2 regions of the Bacillus sp. FJAT-45350 genome follow, and region 2 is predicted to be linked to the other one. Evidence: riboswitches for the same ligand, from Rfam matches in the RefSeq annotation. Region 2 holds a riboswitch; the other holds the start of a gene.
What was found. A riboswitch is a leader RNA that binds a small molecule or an ion and turns the genes downstream of it on or off. The one in region 2 is predicted to bind glycine.
Positions count from the first base shown of each region.

Region 1: another riboswitch for glycine. It lies ahead of gcvT (glycine cleavage system aminomethyltransferase GcvT); the one in region 2 lies ahead of CD003_RS03870 (trimeric intracellular cation channel family protein).

Region 1 covers NZ_NISU01000001.1:2,243,977-2,260,766, forward strand. Annotated here, with positions in the region: gene mntR (transcriptional regulator MntR) at 1-135, opposite strand, end outside; gene splB (spore photoproduct lyase) at 330-1,358, opposite strand; gene CD003_RS11280 (vitamin B12-dependent ribonucleotide reductase) at 1,507-4,059, opposite strand; gene dat (D-amino-acid transaminase) at 4,521-5,366, shown strand; gene CD003_RS11290 (lipoate--protein ligase family protein) at 5,385-6,218, opposite strand; gene CD003_RS11295 (rhodanese-like domain-containing protein) at 6,460-6,837, shown strand; gene gcvPB (aminomethyl-transferring glycine dehydrogenase subunit GcvPB) at 6,893-8,350, opposite strand; gene gcvPA (aminomethyl-transferring glycine dehydrogenase subunit GcvPA) at 8,344-9,690, opposite strand; gene gcvT (glycine cleavage system aminomethyltransferase GcvT) at 9,728-10,819, opposite strand; glycine riboswitch at 11,081-11,177, opposite strand; gene CD003_RS11315 (DEAD/DEAH box helicase) at 11,297-12,985, shown strand; gene CD003_RS11320 (YqhG family protein) at 12,963-13,757, shown strand; gene CD003_RS11325 (DUF2759 domain-containing protein) at 13,915-14,091, opposite strand; gene CD003_RS11330 (hypothetical protein) at 14,245-14,772, opposite strand; gene CD003_RS11335 (MBL fold metallo-hydrolase) at 14,868-15,503, shown strand; gene CD003_RS11340 (class I SAM-dependent methyltransferase) at 15,871-16,790, shown strand, end outside.
Region 2 covers NZ_NISU01000001.1:761,017-777,806, reverse strand. Annotated here, with positions in the region: gene CD003_RS03925 (MarR family winged helix-turn-helix transcriptional regulator) at 1-206, opposite strand, end outside; gene CD003_RS03920 (winged helix-turn-helix transcriptional regulator) at 691-1,050, opposite strand; gene CD003_RS03915 (NADPH-dependent F420 reductase) at 1,276-2,016, shown strand; gene CD003_RS21680 (hypothetical protein) at 2,243-2,386, opposite strand; gene CD003_RS03910 (VOC family protein) at 2,484-2,864, opposite strand; gene CD003_RS03905 (helix-hairpin-helix domain-containing protein) at 2,911-3,369, opposite strand; gene CD003_RS03900 (DUF1456 family protein) at 3,599-4,096, opposite strand; gene CD003_RS03895 (DEAD/DEAH box helicase) at 4,112-5,416, opposite strand; gene CD003_RS03890 (small-conductance mechanosensitive channel) at 5,671-6,402, opposite strand; gene CD003_RS03885 (DUF5058 family protein) at 6,445-7,140, opposite strand; gene CD003_RS03880 (amidohydrolase) at 7,234-8,424, opposite strand; gene CD003_RS03875 (helix-turn-helix domain-containing protein) at 8,628-10,454, opposite strand; glycine riboswitch at 10,662-10,773, shown strand; glycine riboswitch at 10,775-10,857, shown strand; gene CD003_RS03870 (trimeric intracellular cation channel family protein) at 10,925-11,542, shown strand; gene CD003_RS03865 (hypothetical protein) at 11,830-12,273, opposite strand; gene CD003_RS03860 (ParA family protein) at 12,282-13,187, opposite strand; gene CD003_RS03855 (alpha/beta fold hydrolase) at 13,531-14,307, opposite strand; gene rpsN (30S ribosomal protein S14) at 14,688-14,957, shown strand; gene CD003_RS03845 (hypothetical protein) at 14,985-15,272, shown strand; gene CD003_RS03840 (GTP-binding protein) at 15,265-15,756, shown strand; gene CD003_RS03835 (cytochrome P450) at 15,786-16,790, opposite strand, start outside.

The DNA.
Region 1 (16,790 bases), 1.5 Mb from region 2:
TTTCTGTACCATTTTAGTTACTGATGATGGGTGAACCTCCAATGCCTCTGCAATATCAGAAACCCGTGCATATCCTTTATCTTCTATTAATTGATATATTCTCTCTAAATAATCTTCCATACTAGGTGTTGGCATGGGTCCCCTCCAATTTTTTCACCGCAGTCTTTAGTCTGTTAAAATAAATAACAAAACTGTATCAATCTAATTGTACTATATTCGACCTTCAACGACAACGTTAAATATAGTAAGCTTGGGCTGTTTTTCTTTAATAAAGAGTCACTTAAAAAGGACATGATAGCTACGTATGTAACTGTCATGTCCTACTTTTCTTATGTGAAATATTCAATTTTTCCATTTGGAAAAAAGTGATTAATATATCCGATAATTGTATCCTTTAATTCATCTGCTTCTTCATTTTTATAAACATACTTCCCTCTTCCATATCTACCCCATTTGTATTTTCTTTCATCTTCATTCATTTCAAGCTTTGATTTTGGGTATCTCTTTTCTATCGTTCTTTTGGCTGTTTTCGTAAATCGATGCTGAATTAATTCAAATGTTAAATCCTTCGTCGCATAATCAGGAAGTGTAGCAGCTAACTTTTCAAAGAGCTCTTTATAACCCTCTTCCCACCCTTCATGACGATAAAGAGGGGCTAGAATAAAACCTAATGGATAATTTGCTTTAGCTACTTTTCCCGCAGCTTCAATTCTTTGCTCGAAGGATGATGTACCTGGTTCAAAGTTCTTAATCACATAATTGGAATTCAAGCTAAAGCGAAACCTCGTATTTCCGTTATGCTTCGCGTCTAAAAGATGATCAACATGATGAAATTTAGTGACAAATCTAAGCCTCCCTAAATTTGTTGAACCAATAAATTCAATTGTCTTTTTCAATGAATGTGTTAAATGGTCGATCCCTACAATATCTGATGTACATGCTGCTTCAAAGCGCGTTATTTCTGGCTCTCTTTCGTTAATGTACTTTTGTGCCACCTCAAATATATCCTCTAAGTTTACATAAGTACGTATATATGGCTTATCTCCCATTGTTGTTTGTAAATAACAATAATGACAATGTCCCATACAACCAGTAGCTAAAGGGATGGCATACTCAGCTGATGGTTTAGAAGTATCAAATTTTAATGTTTTTCGCACCCCTACTACTAGTGTTGATTTTGCGTTTCGATATTTTTGATTTTCTGTATCACCAGGTATATTTCGAACTTGATTATGTGATGTTGTTTCTCTAATTTCTATTCCCATGTTTTCAAACTTTTCTTTTAGTACTTTTCCTAAAGGGTAATCTAATGCTCTCGGTTCAATATACACGAGCTGCGGTACAAAAGGTTCCATCAAGATCTCATCCTTTACTTTTACTATTCTACTTTATGCTTTACAAAAAGAAATAGCAAAAATCAGTAAGTTGATGGAAACCTTTATTAACCAAAAAAAGGATGAAGAAAGGTACTACCCTTTCCTCATCCTATACATAATGCACTCTATATTATAGACCGCACTTCAATTGTGCGCCACAGCTTGTACACGTATTACATCCACCTAAGTCTTCAACTGTACCCTCACGACAAACAGGACACGTATCTCCAACTTCAGAACCAATCGTAACATTCGTTGAACGTAATGCATTTATCGTATCAACAAGAACAACTTTGCTCTTTTCCTTAGGTGCAGTCTCTTCATCAAATTTATTTTCTTCCGCTTTGAGTGATAGAACCTGTGCGTCACGACTACCATCGACATACACCGTTCCGCCTTTTGCACCCCCACGGTATAAACGCTCATATACTCCCTGTACTTGCTCAACAGTATAACCACGAGGAGCATTTACTGTTTTTGATAATGAACTATCAACCCAACGCTGAATAATACACTGAACATCTGCATGAGCTTCTGGTGGTAATTCCATTGTAGAAATAAACCAATCAGGTAAATTATTTTCATCTGCATCTGGATGCTTATCCAAGTATTCTTGAACAATTTCCGCTTTTACTTCAATAAATTTACCAAGACGACCACTTCTGAAATAAGAAAATGAGAAGTATGGCTCAAGCCCAGTACTTACACCGACCATTGTTCCTGTACTTCCTGTAGGAGCAACAGTTAATAAATGAGAGTTACGAATTCCATGCTCTAGGATTCCTTGACGGATATCCTCTGGCATTTTTCTCATATATCCTGTGTTAATAAAGGCTTGTCTTAATTCCTTTGTTTTTTCTTCTGTTTCACCTATTAAGAATGGGAAGCTTCCCTTTTCTTTTGCTAATTCAATACTTGTACGATAAGCAGTTGTTGCTATTGTTTCAAATACATCATCAACAAGCTTGTTTCCTTCTTCAGAGCCGTATTTGGTTTCACAATAAATCAGTAGGTCATGTAAGCCCATAACTCCTAACCCTACTCGACGCTCACCTTTGGCTTGCTTTGTATTTTGCTCTAAGAAGTAAGGTGTTGCGTCGATAACATTATCTTGCATACGAACGCCAACTTCAACCGTTTGCTTAAGCTTATCGTAGTTAACTGTTTGGTTCTCTTTATCTGCCATCTCAGCTAAATTAATAGCTGCAAGGTTACAAACTGAAAATGGTGCAAGGGGTTGTTCACCACACGGATTTGTCGCTACTACCTTCTGACCATACGCCTTCGCATTAGTCATTTCATTTGCATTATCAATAAAGAAGATCCCTGGTTCAGCGGAATACGTAGCGCAAATATTGATTAAGTTCCAAAGTTCTTTCGCTTTAATTGTACGGTATGTTCTAACTTTAAAACCTCGAGATTCCCATTCACGTACATCTCCACATTTATACCATTCTGCATTATATACTGCCATCTCTTCTACAGAGTAGTTTTCAACATCCGGGAAACGTAATGAATATTCTTCATCTTTTTCAACAGCATCCATAAATTCTTTCGTTAAACATACAGAAATGTTTGCACCAGTTAAAAATTCCGGATTGTTGACACTATAATTACCACCTGTGATTAACTTTTCTTCCGCCTCACTAATAGCTTTATCCTCAAACCCGCCTTGTCCTGGGACATTCTTGAAATTCACTATCCCTTGATACATTGCTGATTCAACATCATTTAACGGAGTAAATTTAAGCTTTTCCTTTACTAAGCTCTTAATTTGGTCATCATTCGTCTGTTCCAATAAGAAGCGTAGTATTTTTGGATTTTGCATTTTTGAAATAATGAATTCAAGAATATCAGGGTGGCTATCGACTAGCATGATCATTTGTGCACCACGTCTTGATCCACCCTGCTCTACTAAGTGAGTAAGCTTGGCGATATCATCTAACCATGAAACAGAACCAGATGATTTTCCATTGACTCCACGTGCAAGTGTGTTTCTCGGTCTAAGTGTTGAACCGTTCGTTCCGACACCCCCACCGCGGCTCATGATTTCCATTACTTGTTTACGATGTTCTGAAATACCTTCTCTTGAATCCTTCACATATGGCATTACGTAACAGTTAAAGTAGGTTACATCTGTTTCAGCGCCCGCTCCATAAAGGACTCGTCCAGCTGGAATAAAGTTCATATTTACTAGTTCATGATAATACTTTTCAAATGACGTTTGTCTTACTTCTTCGTCCACTTCAACCGAAGCTAGTCCTGTAGCATTTCTTTTGGCAATTTGCTCATAGAATAACTCTAAAGGCTTTTCGATTGTATCTAATGAACGACTAACTACTCCAGTCTTCATCTCTTCTGGGTCTTCAAGTACATGTTGGAACTCTTCATCTACTAAAACTTTTGCTTTGTTCAAATTCCAATCTATGTCTAATACAAACCCATATCCTCTTGCTGGAAACTTCGGGTCATCCTTTACTGTAAGAACAACGAAATCCCCTTCTTTTAACGTTTTCTTTTCTGTATCTTTAAATGTGTAGCGGTCAAGCATAACGAGCCTTGATACACCCTTTTTTGTTATGTTCATATCTGATGAAATTGGATGAACCTGAGGGAACTGCTTAATATCTTCATTAAGACTCTCCACATTTACCTTCATCACTTTCGACATCATCATTGTCATAGTTTCTCCTCCTTGAATGGAATAAACATTTATTTTACCTATTTCTTGTTGTCTAGTCACCAAGTTATTCTTTATATGTCCTATCCTGTTAGTTTATGTATTTGCTTGACCAAGCGTAACATAAAGAAAAGGTAAGATCAATATATTGTATTCAATATTCTATCTTACATACTATATATTGTGAAATATAGACCATTCAGTTAATTTGTCAACTATAAAAGAGCTCATTATTTGAAGAAAAAACGAGATATGCATGCAAAGATATCACCTCATTGCAGAAATTGAACGATTTTCTTTGTTGCAAAATCTTTAAAGCACTTGAACCCCTGTCCAATAAAGGTTTCAATTCTACGAGAATTTTTTAAAAATTTTTTTTTTAACAAGAACATTAAAAAGAAAACATTTGGACAAATCTAAATTGATATGTGAAGATAGAATCATCAATATATTGGGGGGATATAATGGGCTACGTACTATACCAGGATGAACTAATAAAAAAAGAAGATGCTAAAATCGATTTTGATGATAGAGGCTACTATTTTGGAGATGGCATCTATGAAGTAATGAGAATTTATGAAGGAATCCCCTTTGCTTTAGATGAGCACTTAGAACGCTTTTTTACTAGTGCTAAGAAACTAGATATAGATGCTACTTATACAAAGGAAGGTCTCATTACATTAATAAAAAAATTAATTGATAAAAATAAACTTATCAATGGAATTGTCTATCTACAAATGACAAGGAATATAAGTCCTAGAACTCATCTATATGAACGAAATCGGCATCCAGTTCTTACAGGATTTACTTCATCCATCGAAGGAATGAGTAAGCCTTCTTCTCCAATTGATGTTTGGATGACACCTGATATCCGCTGGCTTCGATGTGATATAAAAACAATAAATTTACTTGGGAATGTGCTGGCAAAAAGGTTAGCTGCTGATCATAATTGTACAGAAGCTTTACAACATAGAGACGGAACTGTAACCGAGGGCTCTTCTTCAAACTTGTTTATCGTAAAAGATAATAGAATCTATACACATCCAGCTACAAATTTAATTTTGAATGGAATTACAAGACAAATCGTCATTACACTAGCAAAACAATTAGATATCCCTGTTGTTGAGGAACCATTTACATTAGCTGAGTTGAGAGAAGCAGATGAAGTTTTTGCTACAAGCACAAGTCTAGAAGTGACTTCAATTAAAAAAATAATGGGAGATATAGAAGCCAATTTTCACCATGGTGAAATCACAAAAAAGCTAGAAGTAGCCTATACTGAACGTGTTGAAATAGAAATAAGAAAATAAGCTGTGTCAAGGCACAGCTTATTTTCTATAGTTCCACTCCTCGTTTGCATAACGTTCTTTTTCTATTAATCTAACGTGCTCCTCTTCTTCAACAGTTAACGTATACGGTTCAAGCTCGATATTTAGACCTTTTTCAAAACCTTTTTTAAAAGCTAACTTCGCTTCCTCAAGAGATAAAGGTATTTCTCTAAGTGCATTAATAGCTACTGCTTTATTTTTGAAATTACGCTGCATTCTTTCTCTTAACTTTTCGCTAGAGTAATTAAATAAATCAAAGAGCTTGTCCTCGTCTAGATCTAATATAATCGAACCATGCTGTAAGATTACGCCTTTCTGGCGCGTTTGAGCGCTACCAGCTACTTTTCTACCCTCAACAACTAACTCATACCATGATGGAGCATCAAAACAAACGGCAGAGCGAGGATTTTTTAATGCATCCTTCTCTTCCTTTGACTTTGGAACAGCAAAGTAAGCATCTAATCCAACATCTAGAAACCCCTCAAGTATTCCTTGTGAAATAATTCGGTATGCTTCTGTCACACTACTTGGCATATTAGGATGCTCTTCTGAAACAATGACACTGTACGTTAATTCCTTATCATGTAGCACCCCTCTTCCACCTGTAGGCCTACGTACAAAACCAAGACCATATGAACGAACCGCTTCCATATTGATTTCTTTTTCTACCTTTTGAAAATATCCAATTGATAACGTAGCAGGATTCCATCCATAAAACCGAATCGTAGGTGGAATCTTACCTTGACTATGCCAGTCAAGTAATGCTTCATCTAAAGCCATATTATAAGAAGGAGAACAATCTCCAGAATCAATGTAACGCCAAATTTCTTTCATTACTTCAACCTCATTTCTTTCTATTGAAAAGGAGTTGTAGAATATAATAAACAGGATTTCTATTAGGAACTACAATCATTTAGCCTTTTCTACTATCATTTTGTATAATTTGATTATCTTATTGAATAATATCGTTAGAAAGTATTCTGGTCAATTATCGTTGCTTCTTCGCTATTCAATGATTATAATTTAATATAGTGTATGACATGATTGTAGTAGATAAAGGAGTGTTTGTAGGTTCATGGAATTTATTTTATGGGGTATTCTTTTAGGTTTTATTATCTATCTTATTGCTAAACGATTTATAACTCCAAAGTATTTAAAGGAGTTAAATCAAGAAGAGTTCAAAGCTGGCTATCGAAAAGCACAATTAATAGATGTGAGAGAGCCACGAGAATTTGAAGGTGGACATATTTTAGGAGCACGAAATATTCCGATGTCTCAAATGCGTCAACGTATGAACGAAGTAAGAAACGACCAACCTGTCTATTTGTACTGCCAATCTGGTTCTCGTAGTAAGCAAGCAGCTTCTTACTTAAAGAAAAAGCGTGGTTGTGAAGACTTAAATCACCTTAAAGGCGGATTCAGAAAATGGGATGGTAAGATTAAGAAAAAATAATATGCTATATACAAATAAGAGGGGGTCCAAGTGGACACCCTCTTATTTGGTTTGTTTATTTACTATAACGTAAGATCGGTTTACGAGCAGCAGTCGTTTCATCTAGACGACCAATTACCGTGTGATGAGGCGCTTCTTGAACAACCTCTGGATTCTCTTCTGTTTCTTTTGCAATTTGAATCATTGCATCAATAAATTCATCCAGTGTTTCCTTTGATTCTGTTTCTGTTGGCTCAATCATCATACATTCCTCAACATTTAATGGAAAGTAAATTGTTGGTGGATGATAGCCAAAGTCTAGTAAACGTTTAGCAATATCTAACGTACGAACTCCAAGTAATTTTTGACGTTTACCTGATAATACAAACTCATGCTTACAATGTTGCTTGTAAGGTAAGTCAAAGTGTGGTTCTAATCTTCTCATCATATAGTTTGCATTTAAGACAGCATATTCAGAAACTTTTTTTAATCCTTCCGCTCCCATAGTACGAATATACGTAAATGCACGAACATTGATTCCGAAGTTTCCGTAGTACGGCTTCACTCGACCGATTGATTGTGGACGATCATAGTCAAATCCATAATGGTCACCTTTTTTTACTACTAATGGCTTCGGTAAATAAGGAATTAAATCCTTTTTCACCCCAACAGGTCCTGAGCCTGGACCTCCACCACCATGTGGACCAGTGAATGTTTTGTGTAAGTTTAAGTGAACTACATCAAACCCCATATCCCCAGGTCTTGCAATCCCCAAAATTGCATTAGAGTTTGCACCATCATAATAAAGCTTTCCTCCAGATTCATGGACAACCTTCGCCATTTCAACAATATATTCCTCAAATAAACCTAATGTATTAGGGTTTGTTAACATGAGTGCAGCTACATCATCAGAAACTACCTCTTTTAAATGCTCTAGATCAACCATTCCATTTTCATCAGTACGTACTGTTACTGACTCAAATCCAGCAACCGTCGCACTTGCAGGATTTGTTCCGTGTGCTGAGTCAGGAACGATGACCTTCGTACGATGGAAGTCACCGTTTGCTTCATGGTAAGCGCGGATTAGCATTAATCCAGTCCACTCTCCATGAGCCCCTGCTGCTGGTTGAAGTGTTACTTCATCCATACCTGTAATTTCAGCTAAATCTTGCTGTAATTCGTACATTAATTGAAGTGCACCTTGAACTTGGTTTTCTTCTTGATATGGATGGATGCTTGAAAATCCAGGATATCGAACAACATCTTCATTTATTTTCGGATTATACTTCATCGTACAAGAACCTAATGGATAAAATCCAGAATCAACCCCATGATTTCTACGTGATAAAGCAGTATAGTGACGCATAATATCAAGCTCTGATACTTCTGGTAGCTCAGGCTCATTTTCACGTAAAAATTCAGCTGGAATTAATTCTTCAATTTTTTCTTCTGCAATATCTAACACAGGTAAGCTATGGCCAACACGACCTGGTTTACTAATCTCGAATACAAGTGCTTGATCCTTCTCTAGCATACGATCGCCCCCAACTCATTTACAAATGTGTCAATCTCTTCTTTTGTACGCACTTCAGTTACTGCAATCAGCATATGACCTTGTAATTCAGAGTAATCCCTACCTAAGTCATAACCACCAATAAATCCTTTTTGTAGAAGCTCGTCATTTACTTTTGAAACAGGTTTTCCGACATTCACGACAAATTCATTAAATGTAGGGTTAGCATAAACTACTGACAATCCCTTTTCTTTTAATGCTTTTTTTGCATATGCTGCCTTCTGAACATTTTGTGTTGCCATTTCTTTGACACCTTTTTTCCCGATTGCCGTCATTGCAACTGAAGCTGCTAATGCATTTAACGCTTGATTAGAACAAATATTGGATGTTGCCTTTTCACGACGAATATGTTGTTCACGCGCTTGAAGTGTAAGGACGAATCCACGTTGACCATTTTCATCTGTCGTTTGTCCTACTAAACGACCTGGTATTTTACGCATTAATTTTGTTGTAGTAGCAAAATAGCCACAATGAGGTCCACCGAATTGTGGAGCAATACCAAATGGCTGTGCATCCCCTACAACGATATCTGCACCAAATTCACCAGGTGGCTTTAATAACCCTAATGATACCGGGTTACTAGAAACGATAAACATTGATTTTTCAGAATGAGTTAACTTTTCAATTTCAGCTAGATTCTCGATTGAACCGAAAAAGTTTGGATATTGCACAATTACACAAGCTGTGTCTTTATCAAATTCGTTCTTCAATGCATCAATATCTGTAACTCCGTCGGCCGTATCAATTTCCACAACCGTTAAGTTTTGTCCCTTAGCATTTGTTTTTAATACGTCACGTGCTTCGGGATGAACTGCTTTTGATACAAGAATTTTCTTTTTTTTCGTTTGACCACAGCTCATCATTGCTGATTCTGCTAGTGCTGTCGGGCCGTCATACATACTAGAATTGGCAATATCCATTCCTGTTAGTTCACAAATCATTGTTTGATATTCAAAAATGGCTTGAAGCTCCCCTTGAGAAATCTCAGGTTGGTAAGGAGTATATGCTGTATAAAACTCTGAACGAGAAATAACATGATCAACAATTGATGGAATATAGTGTTCATATACTCCAGCACCTAAAAATGAAACCGCCTTTTGTAAATCTACGTTCTTGCTAGCTAACTCTTGAAAATATTTAATTAATTCAGGCTCTTTTAAAGCATCACTAATATTTAGTTGTCCTTTAAAGCGAATACTTTCCGGAATATCTGCAAATAACTCTTCAATTGATTGAACCCCTATTGCTTCTAGCATTTCTATTTGATCTTGCTCTGTCATAGGTAAGTAACGATGAGTCATCAATAAATCCCCCTTGAATATGTTTTTTTCAATTCCCTTACTTTGCTCTTGAATAGAAAGGCGTCTTAACTACTTTTGCTTTTAGGCGTTTTTTACGAACCTGTACCTCAACCTCTGTACCAACTTCTGTATAGTCAATATCTAGTAACGCAAGACCTACATTTTTCTTTAATGTTGGTGATTGAGTCCCTGTCGTTACTTCTCCTATTTTTTTCTCACCACTGTACACCTCATAATGAGTACGTGGGATCCCTTTATCTATCATTTCAATTCCAACTAGCTTTCTTTGTAAACCCTCTTCTTTTTGACGTTTAAGGGCTTCTTTTCCAATGAAGTCAGCCTCCTTATCAACCTTAACAGCAAAGCCAATACCTGCTTCTAATGGTGTAATGTCTTTTGTAAGTTCCTGACCATACAAAGGTAATCTAGCTTCAAAACGAAGAGTATCACGAGCACCTAAACCACAAGGTACAACTTCCTCATCCTTCATTATAGCTTGCCATAAATTTGATGCCTCATCTTCATTACAATAGATTTCAAATCCATCTTCCCCTGTATATCCTGTCCTAGACACTAGAGAACTTACCCCAGCAATAACTACTTCACTTTTAAATTTAAAAAACTTGATTTCACTTAAATCTGTCTCAGTTAGACGTTGTAATACTTCCTCTGCCAATGGACCTTGAATTGCTAATTGAGCAATTTCTTCAGAACTATTTTTCACTGTTACACTGCCTGTTATATGTGACTCAAGCCACTCAATATCTTTTTCTATATTTGATGCATTAATTACTAGTAAATAATCTTCGTCCGCTCGTTTGTAAACAAGTAAATCGTCTACAGTTCCACCATCCTCATAGCACATAGCTGTGTATTGAGCTTGACCATCCTTCAATTTAGAAACATCGTTTGTAAGCATTCTTTGTAAAAATGAAAGGGCACCTGGACCTGTTACATCTACTTCACCCATATGAGAAACATCAAACAAACCTACTTTTGTACGTACTGCTTCATGCTCTTCTTTAATGCTTGAAAATTGCACTGGAAGATCCCATCCACCAAAGTCAATTGTTTTACCACCATGTTCCTTATAAAGGTCAAATAAAGGTGTTCTTTTTAAATCTGACAAATAAATCGCTCCTAACTTTTAAGTAAAATAGTTTAATGAATTTTTACACAAGTTACTATTTTTTTCAAAAGACTATATTTTATAGATTAATTTCAGCTAATTTTGATTAATCTATATAAAAAAAGACAGAGAAGTACATACTAAATAAAAGCATGTTCTTCTCTGTCCTGATACCAGAAAGTTTCTTCTTTATTGATTCAATAAAGAATGTCTTCGTGGGTGGTTCTAGTAAACGTAATACTAAAACTCTCTCCAGAGGTGCGTCGAGCAAGAGTCTTTTTTGCCTGAGAGATTCGCTTATCGCTTGCTCCTTCGGCGCCACAATCACGAACATTGTAGTCTCTCCCCTTGCTTTCATTCGCTTATTTACTATTTTTTAATAGTTTTCTCACGTTTGAGTATACTATTTATATTAATATCCTACCAATTGATTAGAATAAAGGCAACATTAATTTTTTCAGGAAAGGATGATTAGCCATGAAAATAGAAATAAATTTTTCTAAATCGTGGCAAGACGAATTTTTAAAAAGAATTGATGAAGACGGACCGTGGGCAAACTGGGAAACATTTAAATTAGCTTATGAGGCTGAACAGCACCTATCCATTCCTGATTTCCAAGGATTACAAGCTCCTAAGCATTTATCAAACTTACAGCCCTATCCTCATCAAATTGAAACTGCTAATACAGTGATAGAAACGATGAATGGTAAAGCCATTCTAGCAGATGAAGTTGGTCTTGGAAAAACAATTGAAGCGGGCCTTATCCTAAAGGAATATATGATTCGTGGATTAGTTAAGAAAGCTCTTATCCTTGTGCCAGCTTCTCTAGTATCCCAATGGAGCTATGAATTAAATCAAAAATTCTTTATTCCTGCTGTTCCTCAGAGAAAGACATATGTCTGGGAACAGTGTGATGTAGTTGTTGCTTCTATTGATACAGCAAAACGTCCACCTCATCGGGAAATTGTTCTAGAGCAAGATTACGATTTAATTATTATCGACGAAGCTCACAAACTAAAAAATCCTAAAACAAAAAACTATGAATTCATAAAAACATTAAAAAAGAAGTTCTGTCTCTTATTAACAGCTACTCCTGTACAAAATAAGCTGGAAGAAATCTTTAATCTCGTTTCTTTATTAAAACCTGGTCACTTAGGTGATATCACTAGTTTTGAAAAGGCCTATCGCTCAAATAAGCGCTCACCTAAAAACGAAGAGCAGTTACGAGAGCTCGTTAATAAAGTAATGGTTAGAAATCGAAGAGAAGAAACAGGAATTGAATGGACAAAACGTATTGTTGAAACTGTTCCTATCACCTTTTCTCGAGAGGAACGTACTTTATATGATGCAATTACAAATTTAAAATATGATGAAAATGTCCGAACAAACCATTTCTCACTACTAACTCTCCAACGTGAGGTTTGTAGTAGTCGTGAGTCTGCGTTCATGACGTTAAAAAATATGATTGATAAATCTCAAAAGGAAGGCAATACAATTCCTGTAGCTGAGAATTTAATGGAGATGATTGGTAACATCTCAACAAACTCGAAGGCTGAAAAAGCCCTTGAGATAATCAAAGGCATAGACGGTAAGGTCATTATTTTTACCGAATATCGTGCGACCCAATTATATTTACAATGGTTTTTAAAGCAACATGGTATTTCATCAGTTCCATTCCGTGGTGGATTTAAACGAGGAAAGAAAGATTGGATGCGACAGCTCTTTCAAAACCATGCACAGGTGCTAATCGCAACCGAAGCAGGTGGTGAAGGGATCAACTTACAATTTTGTAGTCATATTATTAACTATGACTTACCTTGGAATCCAATGCGTATCGAGCAGCGTATCGGACGTATCCATCGTTTAGGACAACAGCAAGATGTACGTATTTATAACTTTGCTGTGGAGGATACAGTTGAACAGTATATTCTCAAATTACTCTATGAAAAAATTAGCCTCTTTGAAAGTGTTATTGGTGAATTGGATGATATACTCTCAAAACTTGAGTTACCATCACTAGAAGAGCATGTAAGTGATATTTTCTTAAACTCCGACTCAGAAGGAGAAGTACGTGTGAAAATGGACCACTTATCTGCAATTATTAACCAAGTTGCTGAAGAGGAAAAGGAGGAACAACAAACAGATGCAACAGCATCAAATTCATAATTACTTAGAGCGGTATTTTATTTCAAACGAGTGTCAAATTATTGATAATGAATCAGGACATCTCCATGTTCAGTTATCAATTGATATGGATAAAGCACTTATGAATCGTCCCTTTTATTGGCATTACTTAGAAAAGACTGGTGGCACACCACAACCAATGAAAATGACATTAATTACAGACCCAGAAAAAGTATCAGAAGATAAAAAAGGGGAGATTATTCACTTTGGCTCTCCTAGATTGCATCAAATCTTTCAATCAACGAAAGAATTAGGTGGTGTCATCCGCCTTTATGAAGATGTACCCGCAAATGGACAGCAATCCACCCCATTACAGCCGTGGATTTGTATAAATGTCAAAATCTCTTATCAGTGTGATCGAAAAAAGGATGTAACGTTATCACTGGGTTTGAATCTAATTAATGGACAAATTGTCCCTGGCTTCTTTGAGAAGCTTATAGAAAAAAACTTAACGCCTAAAATTCCTGACTTTTGCTTTACGCTCTCTCCTCTTATTACACCTAAGAGTGGACTAATTCGTTTGGAGCGTATAATAGAAACCTATATCGAGGAACAGGACGATGATTGGGCGCAAGCTGCTAGAGAACGTTGGGACGAAGACCTACAGTTATTAAACCGATTTTATGAAGAGAAAGAGGAAAAACCAGAAAGTTATTACACTGAAAAAGAAGCTCTAAAGAGTCAATATGAGCCAAAGATTATTGCCTCAATCATTAATGGTGGTATGTTTTATTTACAACAGAAAGTTTTTTAGGAATTATGAATTATGGGTTATGAGTTACGATAGAGAAATTAGTAACATTCACTCATGAAGTCTATTAATTTTTTACAATTCATAACTCAAACCTCATAATTCATAATTAAAAAAATCCTGCTCGTATAACGAGCAGGATTTTTCCCTTCACAACTGATTAAAATGCTGAACCGGTTGTAATAACATCGAAAAGAGTCATAACACCAAACCAGCCGAATACTGCTAGCGAAAGACCAGCAAAACCAACTGCAAAGAAGTTCTTTGTTTTTAAACTTTTTAATAATCCAAATGCACAAAAAATAGCTACTAAGATCATATTGATTGCCATAAACATGGGCGACTCCCCCTTTCCTTATGTAAAAGATCATAACCCAGAGATTATCATTACTTATTATAAACTTCTCTGAGGAAAGTTTCATCATAAAAATTTGACAGAAATAGAACAGAAACGTATCCTCAATAATAGCTTGGGCGATTTTCTTTTATTTTACTCTCTTTCACCACTTTTGTCGAGCCAGTTTCTTATTTCGCACCTCTTCTCTTGGAAGCTAATACCGATTTTATAAGCCTTTGCATAACCACTCATTAAATCTTCTTTTTGTTTGTCCACAAAGTATATCTCTTCGTCTTTAAAGTCTACCGCAATTAAGTCTTCCTCAATCTGATAAATAGCCATCTTTATCTGCTCTTCTTCTCCTTCATTTATGACGAAACAAGAAGTCTGGTCGGCAAACAAAAAATAGTTATCATTTTCTGTTTTAAAGCCATAATCTAAAAACGCGTCTTCTAGCTTAGGTACTTCTATTTGAAATAATTGATGATTAGATTCGAGTAATTTCTTCTCACCTAGAAAGTTTCCTAAACGAGTAGCCTCTTCTTCTGTTTGAACAATGAATAATTCAACATCATCATCAACAATCGAAACTATCTCATAGATTGATTGGAATAATGGTTCTAACTCCTCTGTCGATAAACACTCGAACGACTTCATCTCCACCCCATAGCAAATATTCATCACCATGTACCCCTTTTTATAGAGTTTTCTATTTTTGATTCCAAACTATAATAAGTGTAAAATAAGATTGAATTGGATGCAATGGAGGAGATTAGATGAATTGGACACAAATACCTTTGGGACCGTTACAAACAAATGCCTATATCCTTATGAACGATAAAAAAGAAGTCGTTATTTTTGATCCAGGTGGCAATGGGCCTGAATTAAATGCTTGGTTAAAAAAAGAAGACCTAAAACCTATCGCTATTTTACTAACTCATGCTCACTTCGATCATATCGGTGCAGTTGATGATGTTCGTGACGAATGGAATGTAGAGGTCTACATACACGAAAACGAACAAGATTGGTTAGGTGATGCAAGCAAAAATGGCTCAGGTCGTTTTTTAGGCAATGATGCCATTGAAATTAAAGATGCAGATCATCTTATTTCAATGGAAGGCACGTTAACTATCGGTAATTTCTCGTTTGAAGTATTTGAAACACCTGGACACTCTCCTGGTAGTGTCTCTTTCTATGTAAAAGATGAAGGTGTTGTATTCTCAGGTGACGCACTTTTTGCTAACAGTATCGGTCGAACTGATTTACCAGGTGGAAATCATCAACAATTAATTAACAGTATTAACGAAAAGTTAATGGAATTACCAGAAGATACGATTGTCGCTAGTGGACACGGTCCAACAACGACAGTAGGTAAAGAAATGGACTCAAATCCTTTCTTAAACGGATTTTAAGATTAGTTGTTCGACATGTAAGAACAAATGGGGTGTCCCAAAAGGTAAAAAACGACCTTTTTGGAACGAGGCCGCTGAAAAAATGTGATTTTCACTTTTTCAGCGGCCTCGTTTGGGACACCCCTATATTTTTAACGACTATTAGATACATTACCCTTCAATTAACTGGAATTAGGAACAAAAAAAAGAGACTTCCTAACCGTTAGGAAGTCACAAGGGGAGTAAATCGTATTATTAAATGAACTATGAGGGGGAGGGGGACTCCCAAATCATTGTATTCACCAATGTAAATTTAGTATATTATATACTTAACACTATGTCAATGGTATTAATGATTTTTTGTAAAAATAAAAGGAGAAAATTTCAAATGAAAGAGACAATCATTCGTTTCATAAACGAACAGCCTACAAAAAAAATTTCATATGCTACTTTTATTGAAAAAGCACTTTACGATGAAGAACAAGGCTATTATATGACTGACAGAAAAAAGCTTGGAAAAGAAGGAGACTTTTACACTAGTGCTACTCTCCATCCTATTTTCGCTAAAGTCTTTGTTCAAACTTTTTTAGATATTATTGAGAAGGAGAACATGACTTATACTATATGTGAAATTGGCGGTGGTGACGGACGATTTGCGAAGGCATTTCTAGAAGAATGGGAAGAATTAAGTCCCACTACATTTAAAGATGGAAACTATTTATTAATAGAAGAAAGCCCTTTTCATCGTAAATGCCAGTATGAGCGTGTAGGACATTTAAAACAAGTACAACAATTCTCCTGTCTTCAAGAAGCCATGAACATACATAAACAATATCAAGGAATTATATTTTCTAATGAATTACTTGATGCTTTTCCAGTCCATGTTGTACAACAAAGGGAATTAGGTCTTCAGGAATTGTTTGTCACAGTAAACGACGAGGCAAATCTGATTGAAACAGAAGAGCCTTGCGAAAATGAAGAGTTGTTACAATGGATAACAGACTATGGTCCACCCTTGCAAACGAATCAAAAAATTGAAGTTCCTCTCGCTATGAATCATTGGCTGAAATCAATCTCAGACTGGATGACCAAAGGTGTTGTCATGACAATTGATTATGGCTATACGAAAAGTGAGTGGCAACAACCAGAACGAATGGATGGTAGCTTGAGAGGATATCATCAACATCAACTAATTAATAACCCTCTCCTATACCCAGGTGAAATGGATATTACAAGCCATATTCATTTAGACGCATTAATCGACATAGGCAAAGAAGTTGATTTAGAGACTTGTTTATTTACAACTCA
Region 2 (16,790 bases):
ATATTTGTGACCGTAGGCGGTTCACATTTTAAGTGTTCACATAGCTGCATTTGCGTTACCCCCTCTTCTTGCCACAAACGAAAGAGTAAATTATCTTGACCTACATAGAGATTAAGTTCTCTAAGACTTTCACTATAATCTCTACGCATTTGAAATGAGATTTTATCTAACGACTGACGAATATCGCAATCAACACTATTGTTCATAGATGTTCCTCCACTACTAAAAACATTTAGCAAGCTAACTATTTCACGTTGAAAATTCGGTTGTCAATTTATGACCTCCCCACAAATTATCCGGCCAATTCAAAACAAAGTAATAAACAATTCTGTATGAAACAGTTGTTCAGGATCAAGTGTCCATCTATTGTTGAATCCAGACTTGCCTATTAAATTGTTGTACTTAGTAAATTTGTTACATGCACTAGAATAAAATCATTTCACACCTTTGTGAAGAGGGCAATAAAAATAGATCTAGTACATTTTTTTGCACTTACACGAATCTCCTAAAGTGTTTAACCTGCTGAGCTCGGATCTATAAATCCATGCCCGTTAATTTATATATATTTCTTCATAGACTTTTATCATAAACTCCACTAGAACGTTTTCTCCTCCTACAACTATAACTTTATCCACCATTTAGGTTTGAATTCCGGGGTAAATGGTAAATAACCGATTAAAGGCACTTTGGTTAGTCTACTTGCTCCCCATGCCTCTTCCCGAACTCTTCCATCAAATCAATAATAGGAATGAGTTCTTTCCCCTTTGAGGTTAATGAATACTCTACACGAGGAGGAACTTCTGGAAAAACTTTTCGATTAATTAAACCATCTGTTTCCAGTTCTCGAAGTTGCTTTGTAAGAGAACCTTGTGATATATCCCCTAAAAAAGTTTTAATTTCACTATAACGACGCTCTGTGGACTTTAGAAACCAAAGAATTACATATTTCCAACGTCCGGAGAGTACATTTTGGGTATAAGCAATACCATAAAATTCTCTTTGTTCCTTTATACACTCTTTATCAAATCCATCCTTACATATCCTAGACACCTAAACACCTGCTTTCTACTATTAAGTACAAAAAAATGTACTACGTCAATTTAAATTGCCTACTTTAATTAGAAGAGAAATCATTTTATTCTAGTATATGTAACATAAATACTCAATACCTTTTTTATTTGTAGTGAATATATGGTTACCGTCTGATAATCATATGATTGTATAACTTTAAGCAAAATATTTCTTTTATATACAATTTCTTAAGGAGGAACAATAATGAAATTTGGAATTATAGGTGCAGGACCAATTGGGTCAATTATTTCTAACAAATTAGTTAAAAGTGGACATGCTGTAAAAATTGCAGATGCACGAGGAATAGAACGTCTAGAAGGGAAAGAGCTTGCAGGAACAGCTGTGCCTGTAGAGGATGCAATTAATAATATTGATGTTCTTATCATATCACTCCCTACAAGAGCACTACCAAGCATTCGAAACATTATCAATCAAGTCGCGGAGGAAGTGATCATTGTAGATACTTCAAATTACTATCCTTTTAGAGACGGCAAAATTGAAGAAATCGAGAACGGGATGGTTGAAAGTATTTGGGTTTCAAATCAATTAGACAGACCTATCATTAAAGCTTTTAACAATTTATTAGCCTATACTTTAGAAAATGAAGGAACATCCGAAGATTCTAGTGGACGAATTGCCATGACAGTTGCCGGTGATAATCTATCACAAAAACAAGTAATCATGGGCGTGGTAAACGAGCTAGGCTTCGACGCAGTAGACAGTGGTTCTTTAAGTGATTCTTGGAGACAACAACCAGGAACTCCTGCTTACTGCACAGAGCTAACAAAAGATGAACTAACGAGAGCGTTAAATGAGGCAAACAAAGAAAAAGCACCATTACTACGAGATAAGGTAATGGAAAGGTTTGAAGAGCTCTTGGCAGAAAAAAAGGAGTTTTCACATAAGGATATTGTTAGAATAAACAGAGAAATATATAATTCATAAACACAAAAGGTGCACTCAGTTAGAGTGCACCTTTTGTATAGCAATATAAAAGTGCTTCCAGTCCGATTTAAATATTTTGTGTAACAGAAGTTGTTATTGCGCAGTATTGGTCAAATACGAAATACGATCTTTTCAAAAGTGATCGCCGTTAAAAAATATAATTTGGTAACCATTATCGTTGTACTGCGCAACAGATAATATTTTATGATCTTTAAACCTAACTTAGTTAATCCTTTACATCGTCCTTGCATATTTTACTAACTAGCTGCCACAACGCGTTGGTTTCTTTATTTTTTGGTCCAAGCCTATCACAAAGCTCTTCTACTTTCTTCCTAAACTCTTCCGACACACCACCATCAGGTTCTGCCATGTGGACAACTCCTTTTTTCTGAAAGAGCGACTGTTCTTCTAGAACAATCGCTCCCGTTAATGCAATAAGAAAGCTGATTTCGTTTAGCTAATTTAGATTAGATATTTTCATAAATTTCTATTAGTGAACCTGCAGGGTCTCTAAAATGAGCCACTTTAATCCCCCATTCCTTTTGCTCGGTAGGCTTAGTTATAAAATTTACTTTACCTTTTAATTCTTGATATTTATCTTCGACACTATTTACTTTAAAAATTAAGGCTGTCTTATCTCCTTTATCAATCTTAGTTGAGTATTCAGCACCTATTGCTTCAACCATTTGTTTTCGTTCAAATATCCCTAAAGTACACCCGTTGAATTTAAAGTCAGCATAATTGGAATTTTCATTTCCCCATGATAATTCAAATCCCAATACATCTCTATAAAAAAGAAAACATTTTTTATAGTTATCAACAAGTAAACGAGTATGTGTAAGTTCCATTCAAAAACCTCCCATTGATTTTGTATTAATAATTTTCAATCACAATTCACTCATACCAAGCATTTATAGGTCTATTTTGAGGGAAACCATTCATTTCTCTGTATACCTTTCTTTCTTCTGTAAAATCAAACCATTGTTTATTGCTTTTAGGGTTGTTTGCATAGTTAATCACACAACGAATTTGGTCTTCAACACAACCGTCAGTCCATACACCTAATTCTCTTTCTAATTGGTCAAAAAGTTGAGCAGCATTCTTATCCTTAATTTCCGATAATGAAAAAAGACACAACTTAAAAACCAACTTTTCAGCTAATTTATAACCAATGGAGGGAACAGTTTGAAATTCAGCCAGCCCCTTTAAAACATTAGCTTTTCCAAGTGGAATGTTTAGCAGTTGAGCTATTTCTTCTGCATTAAAAGTATGTAATTCACTTATTTTGACATTAGCTTTTCTAAGTTTTGATTTTTCCTCATGTGTTAGTGGCAGTTTAGTATTCGAACCCAAAAACTTCCCTCCTTTATTATTAAAGATTACTGATTCGTTAGTTTAAGTGAATAACTTCACCAAGCAATCAATATCCACGTATAAATAATACCAGAAGATAACAAATCACGTATAAAATAATTATCTAACTATTCTTACCTATGTGCAGTTGGGTAATTACTTGCTGCACAGTAATCGTCTATTGTGCAGTAGTTGTAAAAAAAAAGAGCCAAAAGATTTGGCCCTTACATTACGTCCTATATTTTAGAGTTAATCCCTTTAAGAAATTTCTAGCGTATTTGTCACCACATTCTTTATACTTCGCGTGTCCCTTTTTCCTTAGAAGGGCTCCTATTTCTCCTTTTGATACAGTAACCCCAGCCACATCTAAGATATCAATTATATCCTCACTCGTTAATGTTAATGCTATTTTCAATTTCTTTAAAAGAAGATTATTAGGACTTTCTTTAGAAAGCTCTGGTCTTATAGGTTGTCCAGAATTTGAATCCTGCCTTCCTCTTTTAAACGTAATAAAACCATTTAAAAAGCACTCAAACATTGTATTATTGCAGGTTACACTATTTTCATCTTCAATTTCATCATCGTACTCGTCTTCTGTTTTTGATAGCATATTTTGGACTTGTTCTTTAGTCACATCAACGCCACCAAGTTTAAATATCTCTACCATGTCTATATCTTTTATATCTAACGCATATCTTAATCTAATTAATAGATCATTATTAGTCACGTATAAACCTCCTATTTATCGAGGATTTCTTCTACCACTAGATGAAGAACCTGATTTACTTATTGCCGGACGATTATTTGTTTTTCTTTTGGAAGAAGAATCTGCACCTCTTCTTTTTTCTTTGCTAGCGCCATCTAGACGTTTAGCTTTCTTAATTTCCTTATTTCTTTCTAACTCATAATCCTCTCGATCAGGAATACTAACCCCTCGAATCACTTGTTTTTCTATATTCTGATTAATCCCTTTTTCAATCAATCGTAAGAACTCTACATCCTTAGCAGCAACTAAAGTATAGGCAACACCATCTCCACCAGCTCGCCCTGTACGTCCAATCCGATGAACGTAACTTTCTACATCCTGTGGTATATCATAGTTGTATACATGTGTCACACCTTCGACATCAAGACCTCTTGCTGCAACATCTGTAGCAACTAAAAACTGAGATTTTGCTTCACGAAATCGTTTCATCGCCTTTTGACGTTTGGATTGTGGTAAATCACCGTGAAGCTCGTCTGCTTCATACCCGTTGGCTAGCAGATTTTCATGTAGCTTTGTCACACGCGCTTTTGTACGACAGAAAATAATTCCTAGAAACGGACGCTGTTCTTCTATTAAATGTAATAACGTTTGCATTTTTCTACGATCTGTTGTTTCAATCACAACTTGTTTTATCTCTTTAACAGTTACTTCTTTTTTCGTCTTTACTTCGATTATCTCTGGATGTACCATATATTTTTTTGCAAGAGATGTAATTTCGCTTGGCATAGTCGCAGAAAACAGCATCGTTTGTCGGGTAGAAAGTGTTTCATAAATAATGTTCTCTACTTCAGGTAGAAAACCCATATGTAACATTTGGTCCGCTTCATCAAGAACAAACATCTGAACAGTTGAGAGATCAATTGTTTCACGACGAATATGGTCTAATAATCGTCCAGGCGTTGCTACAACAATATGTTGGCCGCCTTTTAATTTTTTCAATTGACGTTCAACATCCTGACCACCGTATACAGCTAACACCTTAACGCCTTCTAAATTCTCAATCATTTTCTTTATTTCTTTTGAAACTTGCTGAGCTAATTCACGTGTAGGGGTTAAAATTAGCGCTTGAACACCCGAATTGTTAACATCAATCTTCTCAAGTATCGGTAGAACAAAAGCTAACGTTTTTCCTGTTCCCGTTTGTGCTTGTGCAATAACATCCTTCCCCTCAAGTACAGTGGGTATTGTCCTTTCCTGTATTGGAGTAGGGTTTATAAGTCCTAATGATTTTAATGTATGGTTTATTTCTTGTCGAATACCAAGTTGTAAAAAATCAAGCAATGATGATCACTTCTTTTCTTTTTAAATTATCGCCATAATTTGTTTAAAGGCTTATTAACTATAGCATAATGATTAGTATTATACAGAGTTATTTGAATTATGAAGTGTTTGTTTATTTGAAGGACTCAAGTCACCCACATTTAAACGTGGTTAGATGGGGGTATTCCGCCTCTCTATCAAAAAAAGACAAAGAAATCTAGCACTTCACTAGCTTCCTCTGTCCTTAAATCACCTATTCTATTTAACTCAAACCCTTATTTCCCTAATAATCCTTTATTATAAAGATATCTACCAAACATAATCGTACCGAATATGGAACAAATAATTACAGCATACGATGGGTGCCCTGGTAAGAATGCTAAGTAACCATTTCTCAACAACCAAGCCATTATAATCGCTACAATAATAGCAAACACACCTATTTTTGGCTGAGCAATCGCAAATTGTCCAAATATCGCACCGAATAATGCAGGGAGTATATAATTAAACATCTCTCGCACGCCATCTGGTAGCCCCGCAAGTAATGATGCACCTACAAAAACTCCAATTGTCAAAATCAAAACGTTAACAATGATGGAAACTGCAATTCCTAGGGTAGAGATAATTGACCCTTTATCAGTACCTGGCTGAACATTAGCAGCTTTTTGTGCTGCTGTCGCACACGGTAAGCGAAGATTCGAAATATTACCTGAAAGAAAAGACATGTACGTTCCCGGTATCCCTAAGATTGGATAATAAGATATAGGTTCAATAATCCAAAGAACAGCTGCCACACCCGCTATCGCAATGAAACCGGCAAGTATACTTGATGCATCAGGAGTCAGGCCGTATACAAACGTTAAAACAAATAAAGGTGTAAATGAAAGTATCAGTCCTAGAAAGCATGTAATTCTCCCCCATTTGACGATAAAAGGGATATAATCATCTTTATAGGAAAACGTTTTTTTCTCAGATTCCACTGGTATTTCCATCTTAGCATTACTCATCTTATTCCCTCCATTACTTATGAATTATAGTAGAATCTCAAACTAGATTAAAAATGCAATTACTGCACCTGCAAACATAGCAAATGTGAGTCCCCATTCTTTTAACCATTGTTTGTTTTTCTTTTCAGCAATCCACATTAGAACAATCATCATACCTGCTCCAATAAATAAAGCAATCGTCCCTTTATCAAAATTCAATACACGGTCTGCACTAAAATAAGCGAATGCTCCAATCATAGCTGATATAGAAATGATAGGAACGAGCTCCTTTTTTCCAGCTGAGAGGAACGTTTGCATGTTTTCCAACTTATTTGTAAATAAGCCTGTGAAGATAATCCATCCTAACGACCCTAATACCATTGTCCAAACAGCATTGGCAAATACAGTAGCTGTCATATTCTCCGATCCTAAGCTAACTCCCATCGCTTCCGTACCGAAACCTGCTGCCATTAATTCAAACGGAAGTGAACCGATAAAAGATAACCTCATCCAAGCCATCGGTGCCCCAATAGCAACTAATAATGAGATTAATCCGAATAAAATAACAATCGATGGACCAATGGATGAAATCATACTGCTTTTCATTGCACTTTTCATTTGAACGTTTGTTAAACCTATTTCTTTACCAGCCACTAGTGATTTTTTCACGAATACAAATGCTTGTACAAATACAACAGTTACTGCACTTGCAGCAGCTAACCACATGTACGGACTATTCGCAATTTCTAAATAATCCATTTATCCCACCTCACTTTTAATATGTTTCATAAAATGTAACCGTTACCATTATTGATTAAAATTTAATAACCTGCTAAGGTCATTTGTTTGTACTTATTCTTCAATACTACTACCATTTAAATAATCAAACACTGCTGATATAAATAACTGTCCTATCGTAATGATAGCTCGTTCGTCCACGTCAAACTTTGGATGATGATGAGGATATATTGCATTTATCTCAGGATTTCCACCACCTACAAACACGAACGTTCCAGGTACTTCTTTTAAGTAATATGCAAAGTCTTCCATTCCTGTTATCTTTGGAATGTGTACCACTTGGTTCTCATCAACAATATTTTTCGCCAATCGTTCAATTCTTCTCGTTTCTTCCGGATCGTTTTTTAAAGATGGATATCCTCTACTATAAGTATAAGATGATGTTGCACCTACACCTTGGCAAGTTGTATTCACTAGTGTTCCAATTGTCTCTTCAATTTGGTCTCTAACGTTTTCGTCAAACGTTCGAACTGTTCCCGTAATTTTTGCAGAGTCAGAAATGACATTTGACGCTTCTCCAGAATTAAATGAACAAACAGATACAACAGCCGCTTCGTTCGGGTCAATACGCCTAGATACAATCTGCTGTAAACTCATTACAAGCTGGCATCCAGCAAGCAGTGGATCTACTGTTGTGTGAGGCATCCCTCCATGTCCACCTTTACCGAAGATTTCTATTTCAAATGTATCCCCAGCTGCCATCAAATACCCTTCACTTATACCTACTTTTCCGAATGGTTCATGAGACATTACATGCGCACCGTAAATGACATCGACATCCTCTAGACAACCATCTTCAATCATCGCCTTCGCCCCACCAGGTATAATCTCTTCTGCAAATTGATGAATTAAAACGACATCACCTTCAAGCTCATCTCTTGCCTCAAAAAGGACTTTTGCTACACCTAGTAACACCGCCGTATGCAAATCATGACCGCATGCATGCATAGCACCTGGAATTTTAGAACGGTACTCGACTTCTTTCTCATCTTGAATTGGGAGTGCGTCAAAATCCGCTCGTAGCGCTACCACTTTTCCTGGCTTACCACCACGAATTCTTCCGACTACTCCATTTCCTCCAACACCCGTTTGAACTTCAATCCCTATCTTACGTAAATAATCAGAAATTTTTCTAGGGGTATTTTCTTCCTTGAACCCGATTTCCGGATACATGTGTAAATCTCTACGAATAGCTACTAATTCTGGGTACAACTCTTTAAATTTAGAAAGTAAATGTTCAACCACTAGTATCTCTCCCTTTTTTTCAGAATTAACTTTGTATACTAATTAGTATAAACTATCAGAATATTTTTACTATGTGTAACTAACCATCGTTTTTATCAAATTACTGTTGATTTCCACACTTTATAATTCGTTATACAGCATTAAAAAGCAGATGAAAGTATCCACCTGCTTTTTATTACGCTATATCTTATTTATTTGATGCATTAATTAGATTTAGTATAGGTTTCTACCATGTGGCAAACTAATTGGACTTTTAACGTATCTTCCGGATTAGAAAAATCGATATTCAGTAATTTTTCCACCTTTCTTAAGCGCTGATAAAGGGTATTCGAGTGAATATGAAGTATTTCAGCAGTCGCATTAACCGATTTATTAGTTGAAATATACGTAATTAACGTCTTTTCTAGGTCATTTCTTTTGGCTACTGCAGTTTGTAATGGTTCAAATACCTCTTGTATAAATACACTAATTTCACCATAGTCTTGGTTAACAAATAATCGGTTTAAACCCATATCCTTATAGAACATAACCCCTGTTCGTTTTTGATTTAGTAAATAGCTCAAAGCCTTTTCTGCTTCAGTATAGCTTTTCTTACTATTACTGATCCCCTTATAAGTATTCCCTATACCAATACGGTAAGGTGAGTCCTCAACCATTATCCAATCTTTTATAAACATATCTAGCTTATTTTTAATGATTTTATGGGCGTCTGGATTACTAATCGTTGCAAGCAAGATAACACGATTATCTATTGCGTAAATAATAAAATCTACGTTAGACATGATTTTTTTTACAATCGAAATTAATCGATGCATCTTTACATCAAGTTTTTGTATATCTTCCTGCTGAGAGGTTTGAAAAATTACGCAAAATAAATACTCCGATAAATTTAATCCAAATTCACTGCCTTTCTGTTGTAAATAGTCTTCATCTTTATTTTCAAGAACTTCATTAAAAAATTCTCTTGTTTTCTTAAATTGTATTTCTGTTAGCGTTCTCTTTCTAATGAGTTCTAACGCTAATACTGATGCCCCTTGTTCAATCGTGATTTTTTCGAGCTCAGATACAGGAGAATTGCTAGAAACAATGAAGCAACCTAAAAAGATCGAGCCGTTTACTACAGGATAGAAATAGTAACCTTGAATCACTTTTTCTTCTAAAACATCTATATATTTAGGATTCCTATTATCCGTCGAAAGTAACATTACTTCATCTATACTCAAGGGAGGCTTTTTCCTTATTTTCATAGGGTAAAACTCATTTTCTAGATAACTAATAAAATAAACATCACTTTTTATCATTCGAGATATTTCATTGATTATTTTTTCTACTCCTTGATTCTGAAGTGAAAACTCGGTTAACATCTCATGAATTTTATTTCTTTTTTGTAGAAATTCATTTTTTTCCCTTAGTTGTTTACTGAGCTGTGTTATTTCGTGCAATCTTGTCTTTAATTCAGAGTACAACCCTGCATTCTGGATTGCAATTGCTACTTGATCAGCAAAACCTTGCAGTAGTTTCACGTCATCTAAACTTAATTTACATTCATTACTAAATTGATGAAGGATCAGCACACCGATTCGTTCTTGATTGACCGAAACCGGAACCCCGATTGCCGTCTTTATTTTCAAATGGTTGTTTAATGAATTGTGTAATATTTCAAAATTTTCTTTCGAGAGGTTATTCATGTCTTGATAAATCTTTGAAGTTGTATCGTAAATTCTTGCCTTTCCATCCTCAAATACTTTACCAGTTATCCCTTCTCCTATCTTTGTCCTAAAATGTTGTATCGTTTCACTAAAACCAACTGCTGTACTAGGAACCAATCGCTCTAAGGAAGAATCATACAACGTTAAAAAGCCTGTCTCACCATTTGGAATGACCATAAGTGCATTCTTAATAATTTGTGTCAAAACATAGTCTTTATCTAGTGATGAAGTAATATCACGGATCCCTGCCATTAATAAATCTATCTCTTTATTCTTTTTTCTAAGTCTTTCTACCAACGTTTCTCGATGTACATTCGTCATTTCATTTCCACCTTTAATGTTGAAATCCATGTAAAAGATTAATAATTATGTATGTTATCACAATATTAGTTTATTTTATTCAAATAAGGTAGTGGAAAGATATTTCTTCTACATAGAATGGCTGGCATTGTTCAGTGACAATATTTTTTTATTGACAAAACAAACCCTCTTCCACTACTGTATAAACTATAAATTGGATAGTTGCGAAAGACTGCTGTGGGAGAGAACGTATCGATTGATAAACTACGTCACCGAAGGGGCAAATCTCTAAATCAACCAAGAGATGAATCTCTCAGGTAAAAAAGACCTCAGTAGGACGCTTCTCTGGAGAGTGCAAAACGCCACCAACGGGGTAAACCTTCTACATGTTTAGGTTAAACTCTCAGGTAAAAAGGACAGAGAAAAGGTATTTGTTTGATACCTTTTCTCTGTCCTTTTTTATTTTTCTTTAAAAACTAGGGGGTTTTTTTATGGTTTGGGATGTGTTAAATGTGATTGGTACTATTGCTTTTGCGATGAGTGGAGCTATTATAGCGATGCAAGCGAAGTACGATATGGTAGGGGTTTATACGTTGGGTCTAATTACCGCTTTCGGTGGTGGCGCCATTCGAAATTTAATGATTGGTCTACCTATTACAGATTTATGGCAACAAACAGCTCTTATTACAATTGCCATTATTACAATAACGATAATCTTTTTTATGCCTAGTCAAACTGTTCAGTACCTAGAAAAATGGAGTCTATTTGATGCTATGGGCTTATCAGCATTTGCAATTCAAGGGGCAATGCATGCACATTCTATCGATCTACCACTTATTGCAATTATGTTTTCAGCTGCGATCACTGGTGCCGGTGGAGGAATTGTCCGTGATGTTCTAGCTCAAAGAAAACCAACTGTTTTTCGTCAAGAGATTTATCTTTTTTGGGCTTTGATAGCGGGTTTCATCATCGGTATAGGATGGGCAGAGCACCCGTATCAACTGTATACGCTTTTTGTCATTATCGTTACTTTACGTTTAATCTCACTTAAATTTGAGTGGGCATTGCCTTCTAGGAACGTTACTAAAGGACTGGAACAAAACGCGTAAACATAACCTCGCATTGAAGAGACTAATAATACTTTTTAGGTGCTCGTAATGATTTATTAATAAAACGAGATGAACTACTTTTGTTTAACAAAAATGAAATTGATTAAAAATACTACGAAGTTTCAAAATAGTGTATTGGATAGACAAAAACCTGAGTGTTTATTACACTCAGGTAGATGGTTGTAGTGTAGTATTTTGTTGTCGAACTTGAGTTTAGTTTAATAACGGTACCGAGCCTGATGTCCTATCTTTAGTGTGAACGATTTTCAGAAGCACCAGATTTTTAATCATAATTTTTTAAACGCTTCTCCGCGCTTTCTTGCTCGTACGTTACGCTTAATTGCTTCGTAAATTTCATTTTTCGTTCCTTTCATTTCGGTGGAACTATTCGTTAATATACAATAAAGCAGCTTTAAGTCCACTGCTGTTGTTTCTCTAAGTAACTTCGATTGTGAAACGTCTTTTATAAATTCAATCACCGCCTCAACACTATTAAAGTTTTTATAATCAAGTTTTACCCCTGTCATATCAACATATTTCTTATTAATTAATGATTCATAGTTTTCTTTGAATGTAGGTTTTTGAAAGTTTTTTACACTCTTTTCTTTACTTGCATCTAATGAATCGATTAACTTCTCTATCCTTTTTATATCTTTTGAAAGCGATGGTTTATTTATAGTTTGATAAATGTTTTTTAGGCGATTTAAATAGTCAACAATTTCTTGATTCATAAACTAGATCACTCCATTGAATTCTCAATACAGTTAATAATTTCGTCTGTTAAATTCTCATATATTTCGCACTTTTTTCCCTCTGCTGTAGAGCGTGCTATATCTTCATAATTATTAATTATCGTATCAAAAATAAATTTTTCTTCATCTTCACAAAACATAAGTGTTTGAATATTCGCCTTTTGCAGGTCACTTTCTAAATCATTGATTACGTCGTCATTTTTTACAGTTCCCTTTTTCAAAGTTTCAAAAATTCCTAGTAGCTTTGGCTTTTCACCAAATAACGATTTCGCAATAAAGCTATACTGATTTTCCTCACAAAAACGTTGGTATATCTTATCTACTGTAGTTATATAGTGAACAACACCACGGATACTCAATGTTTGAATAATTGATGGTATAATATAGTAATCTGAGAGTAAAAATGCACCTTGGGTAATCATATTATTACTTGGTGGACAATCGAAAAGAATATAATCGTACTCCTCTTCGATCCTACTTGTCTGAAAAAATTGTTGCAGAGGTAAAAGATCTTCAAGGTCACCCCTAAGGTTTAAAGCTAAATCATCTAGACCACCATTGTTATAGAACGTATTTGATGGAATAAAATGCACATTATCTTCTAATTGCTTCACTAAAGGCTCAAGATCTACATAGAACGGCAAGCTACGAAATCTCTTAACTTGTAGCCACATATCATAAACATAATTCAAACTTTCATTTGGTGCCAAATCCTCTAAATTCATTTCTTGTTTCGCTAAACAAATCTCACTTAAAGAACATTGAGGATCTAAATCGATTAGCAATACCTTTTCCCCTAATTCTGCTAAATGTAACGCTATTTGAAATATACTTGTCGTTTTACCTACCCCACCTTTATAGTTTCCAACAAAAATTTTTCTCGACCTTAACATACAGTTCCCCCTTAGATGCTAATTTATTGTAATGTATTAAGTAATAGGATATTTATTACATTTTTTATCATTAGAGGGAGTTGTTATGCCCATTAAAGGTGATTTAGGTCTTAAAGATATGATAAGTAGATACTTCAACTTGAAAATAACCCTAAGGGCATATAGAAAAGGGACTAAAAAAGTGTGGTATTCACTTTTTTAGTCCCCTCGCATATAGCCTCTAGGGTTATTAATTATAATTAGATTAAATTCTTACATAGACATTACGTTTTCTATACGCACCTAAAATATAACAATGTTACATCATGCAAGCTCACTGTATAAATATCAACGTAATCGAGACTTAAAGCTTGTTCTCGACCAAGAAGTTTCGGATTTCGGTAGCAAACTCTTCTGGCACTTCCAATGGAAGGTGATGGTAAGCCTCTTCCATCTCGTGTAATGGTCCATCGGTGACTCGAGCGATCTCCTTGGCCCCTGTTTCAGGCATCACTAAGCTTCCCTTTCCTCTAACAACCCAAGCAGGACAAGTAACCTTTTGGGCTACCAACACTGACTCAACATTTTCAATTGCAAGAGCTCGTCGATCAAAACGCTCTCCCCAGTGTCCATCTTCCAATTCCTTATAGCACTCTTTAGCTACTTCCTCCACTCGCTCCAACGGGGCAACGTGCTGAGGTGGTAGTAACTTATAATTGCCAACAGCGTCTTGCATAGACTCATATGTACGTCCACTCTTTTGAGAAGCTTTACGTAATCCAGCCAACTCCTCTTCTGGAGAGTCAATTTTCATATCGGCTATTAGTAAAGCAGCAGGTGTCTGGACCCCACGACTAGCCACTTTAAGACCAACATAGCCACCCATCGAATGACCTACGATAGCATAAGGACGGGCAAACTTTCTAGCAAGCTCTTCGATGTCCTCTGCATAATCATCAAAGCTATAGCTTTCCGCATGTGGGCTCTGACCATGGCCTCTTAAATCAGGGGCAATTAGATAGTACTCTTTTTCAAGATGAGGTGCTACCCACTTCCACCAGCCACTGTGACAAGCAAGGGCATGAAGAAGTATAACAGGTGTTTTTTGTGGATCTCCCCACGTTCGATAGTGCATTTCCATTCTCTTTACCTCCATAAACTGCAATCGACTTTTTTTACTAAGACGAACACAATATTCTTGTATAACATATAAACCCATAGTATGTATGTACGTTTGTATCATTTTGATGATATATCTATTCAGTACTCCTGTAAATAATCAATTAGCGTGAATATGAATTTTTCTAACAAACATTTTGAGTATTTGCTTTTTCACCCTATCTTGAAACCAAGCATATTTTTCATCATTTAATAGGACCCGTAAATAATCAGTTATACTACAAACTTCCTCCAACCTAATTAAGCGTAAATTTCACAATACTTTACTTCCTATATTTTTTAATCTATTATATAAATCGTAATGATTTTGATTTTCATTAAGAAAAGGAAGGTGTATTAATAGTGGCAAAAAAATCAAAGGTTGCAAAAGAATTAAAACGACAACAACTTGTTGCCCGTTATGCTGAAAGAAGAAGAGAGTTAAAAGAAAAAGGAGACTATATCGGTCTGAGTAAACTTCCAAGGGACTCGTCCCCTACACGATTAACAAGGAGATGCAAGCACACTGGAAGACCTCGTGGTGTACTGCGTAAATTTAAACTTTCTAGAATTGCATTTAGAGAATTTGCACATAAAGGACAAATTCCAGGTGTTAAGAAATCAAGTTGGTAAGATTTATTAGTTAAGGATGTGTGAAGATTGAAAAAACAAAAACCTCTAACAGTTATCACAGGCTTCTCATTAAAGGACAAATGTAATTTGGTTAAAAAAATTCAAGAAATCAAAAAAAATAAAATAACAAAGGTTCTATACAGACAAACAAATATTGAACTTATTAAAAATGTAGAGGACTCGTTTCAACTTAGTGGAATAATTGGAGAAGCCGTTCATGATAAAGAGATAAATACAGAAACCAATCTGATCACAACACTAGAAAGAGAAGCTTTAAATAGGAGAAACACTAATAAATCAGTTAGAAATGGCTGACACAATTCTTATATGTAATACTGAAACGATCTCTCCTGAACGTTTAGGTGAAATTTTTTCATTTGTTAGAATTCTACAACCAAGAGCGTTAATAGTAACATTCGAGGATTTTCTTGAGAAAAATACTGAAAATAAAGACCCCTTTGACATTAATACAATCTCTTCCCTCTATGCTTATCAGGTTGAATTATTTGCATCTAGAAATCAGCTTAAAGTAATCGGACAGTATGGAATTGATACTTATGTTTATAAAAGCTATCTTCCAATTAATTTTTCTAAACTGGAACAATTTTTCAGTGAGTTTCCTAACGAAGTGTTTCGTATGAAAGCAAAATGCTATAACCCTTCTAAGCAAGAACTTTATGCTGTCTCACAAGTAGGTAACTCAATTTCAGTTGATACAATTCAAACGTCATCTTGGGTATCAAATGTGTTATTTACCCGAATAATAAGTAATATTCATTATTCGGGACTTACTATTTAAGTGATTTTCGTACCTGAGAATGATTTAAATTACTCAAATATAATCGGAAGCTCTTGTAGCGCTCTGAAACTCATAAGCTCTCTCCATTCGACTTCATTAGATTCAAATTTGATATTCTTAGTGTTTTCAATAATAGTTCGTATTGCTGCTTGAGCTTCCATTTTTGCAAGTGTAGACCCTAGACAAAAATGAATACCGGAACCAAACGAGAGGTGAGGGTTAAGGGTCCTTGTAATATCTAGAGTGTTTGGATTATCGAACTTTTTCGGATCTCGGTTTGCTGCACCTAGTAGCACATACACCTGCTCACCTTTTTTTATTTCAATTTGATTGATTGTCACATCTTCCGAAGCAATCCGAGCTATCATTTGAGTAGGACTCTCATAACGTAAAAATTCCTCAATAGCAGTATCTAATAATATAGGATTTTCTTTTAATTTTTGATATTGATTAGGATTTGTTAATAAACAGTATACGGAATTACTAACTAGATTTACAGTTGTTTCATGGCCTGCAATCACAAGTAGTATGCATGTTGAAAGTATTTCATCGTTCGTTAATTTCTCGCCATCTTTTTCCTCTGTTAATAAAGTAATTAAATCATCTTGTGGATTTAGTTTCTTCTTCTCAATCAATTCGTTAAAATAAGTGACCATTTCACCAATTGTATCGTTACCTATTTCAAGAGATTTAGAAGAACGAGTAAAATCAATTGTTTGAATTAAAAGCAATGCCCACTTACGAAAAAATTCCTTATCTTTTTCCGGCACACCTAACATGTTAGCTATAACAAGACTTGCTAACGGGAAAGCAAAATCAGCAATGATATTCATCCTCTTTTGATTCTTCACATCTTGAAATAAATTGTACGCTATATTGTCAACCTGATAGGCTAATTGTTCCATCGCTTTAGGAGTAAAGCTTTCCCTTACAAATTCACGTAATCTATTGTGGTCTGGAGGGTTTTTATAAAGCATCATCTTGTCCTGTACACTTTTTAGTCTTTCGTACTTTTTGGTTGTCTCTGGAAGAGG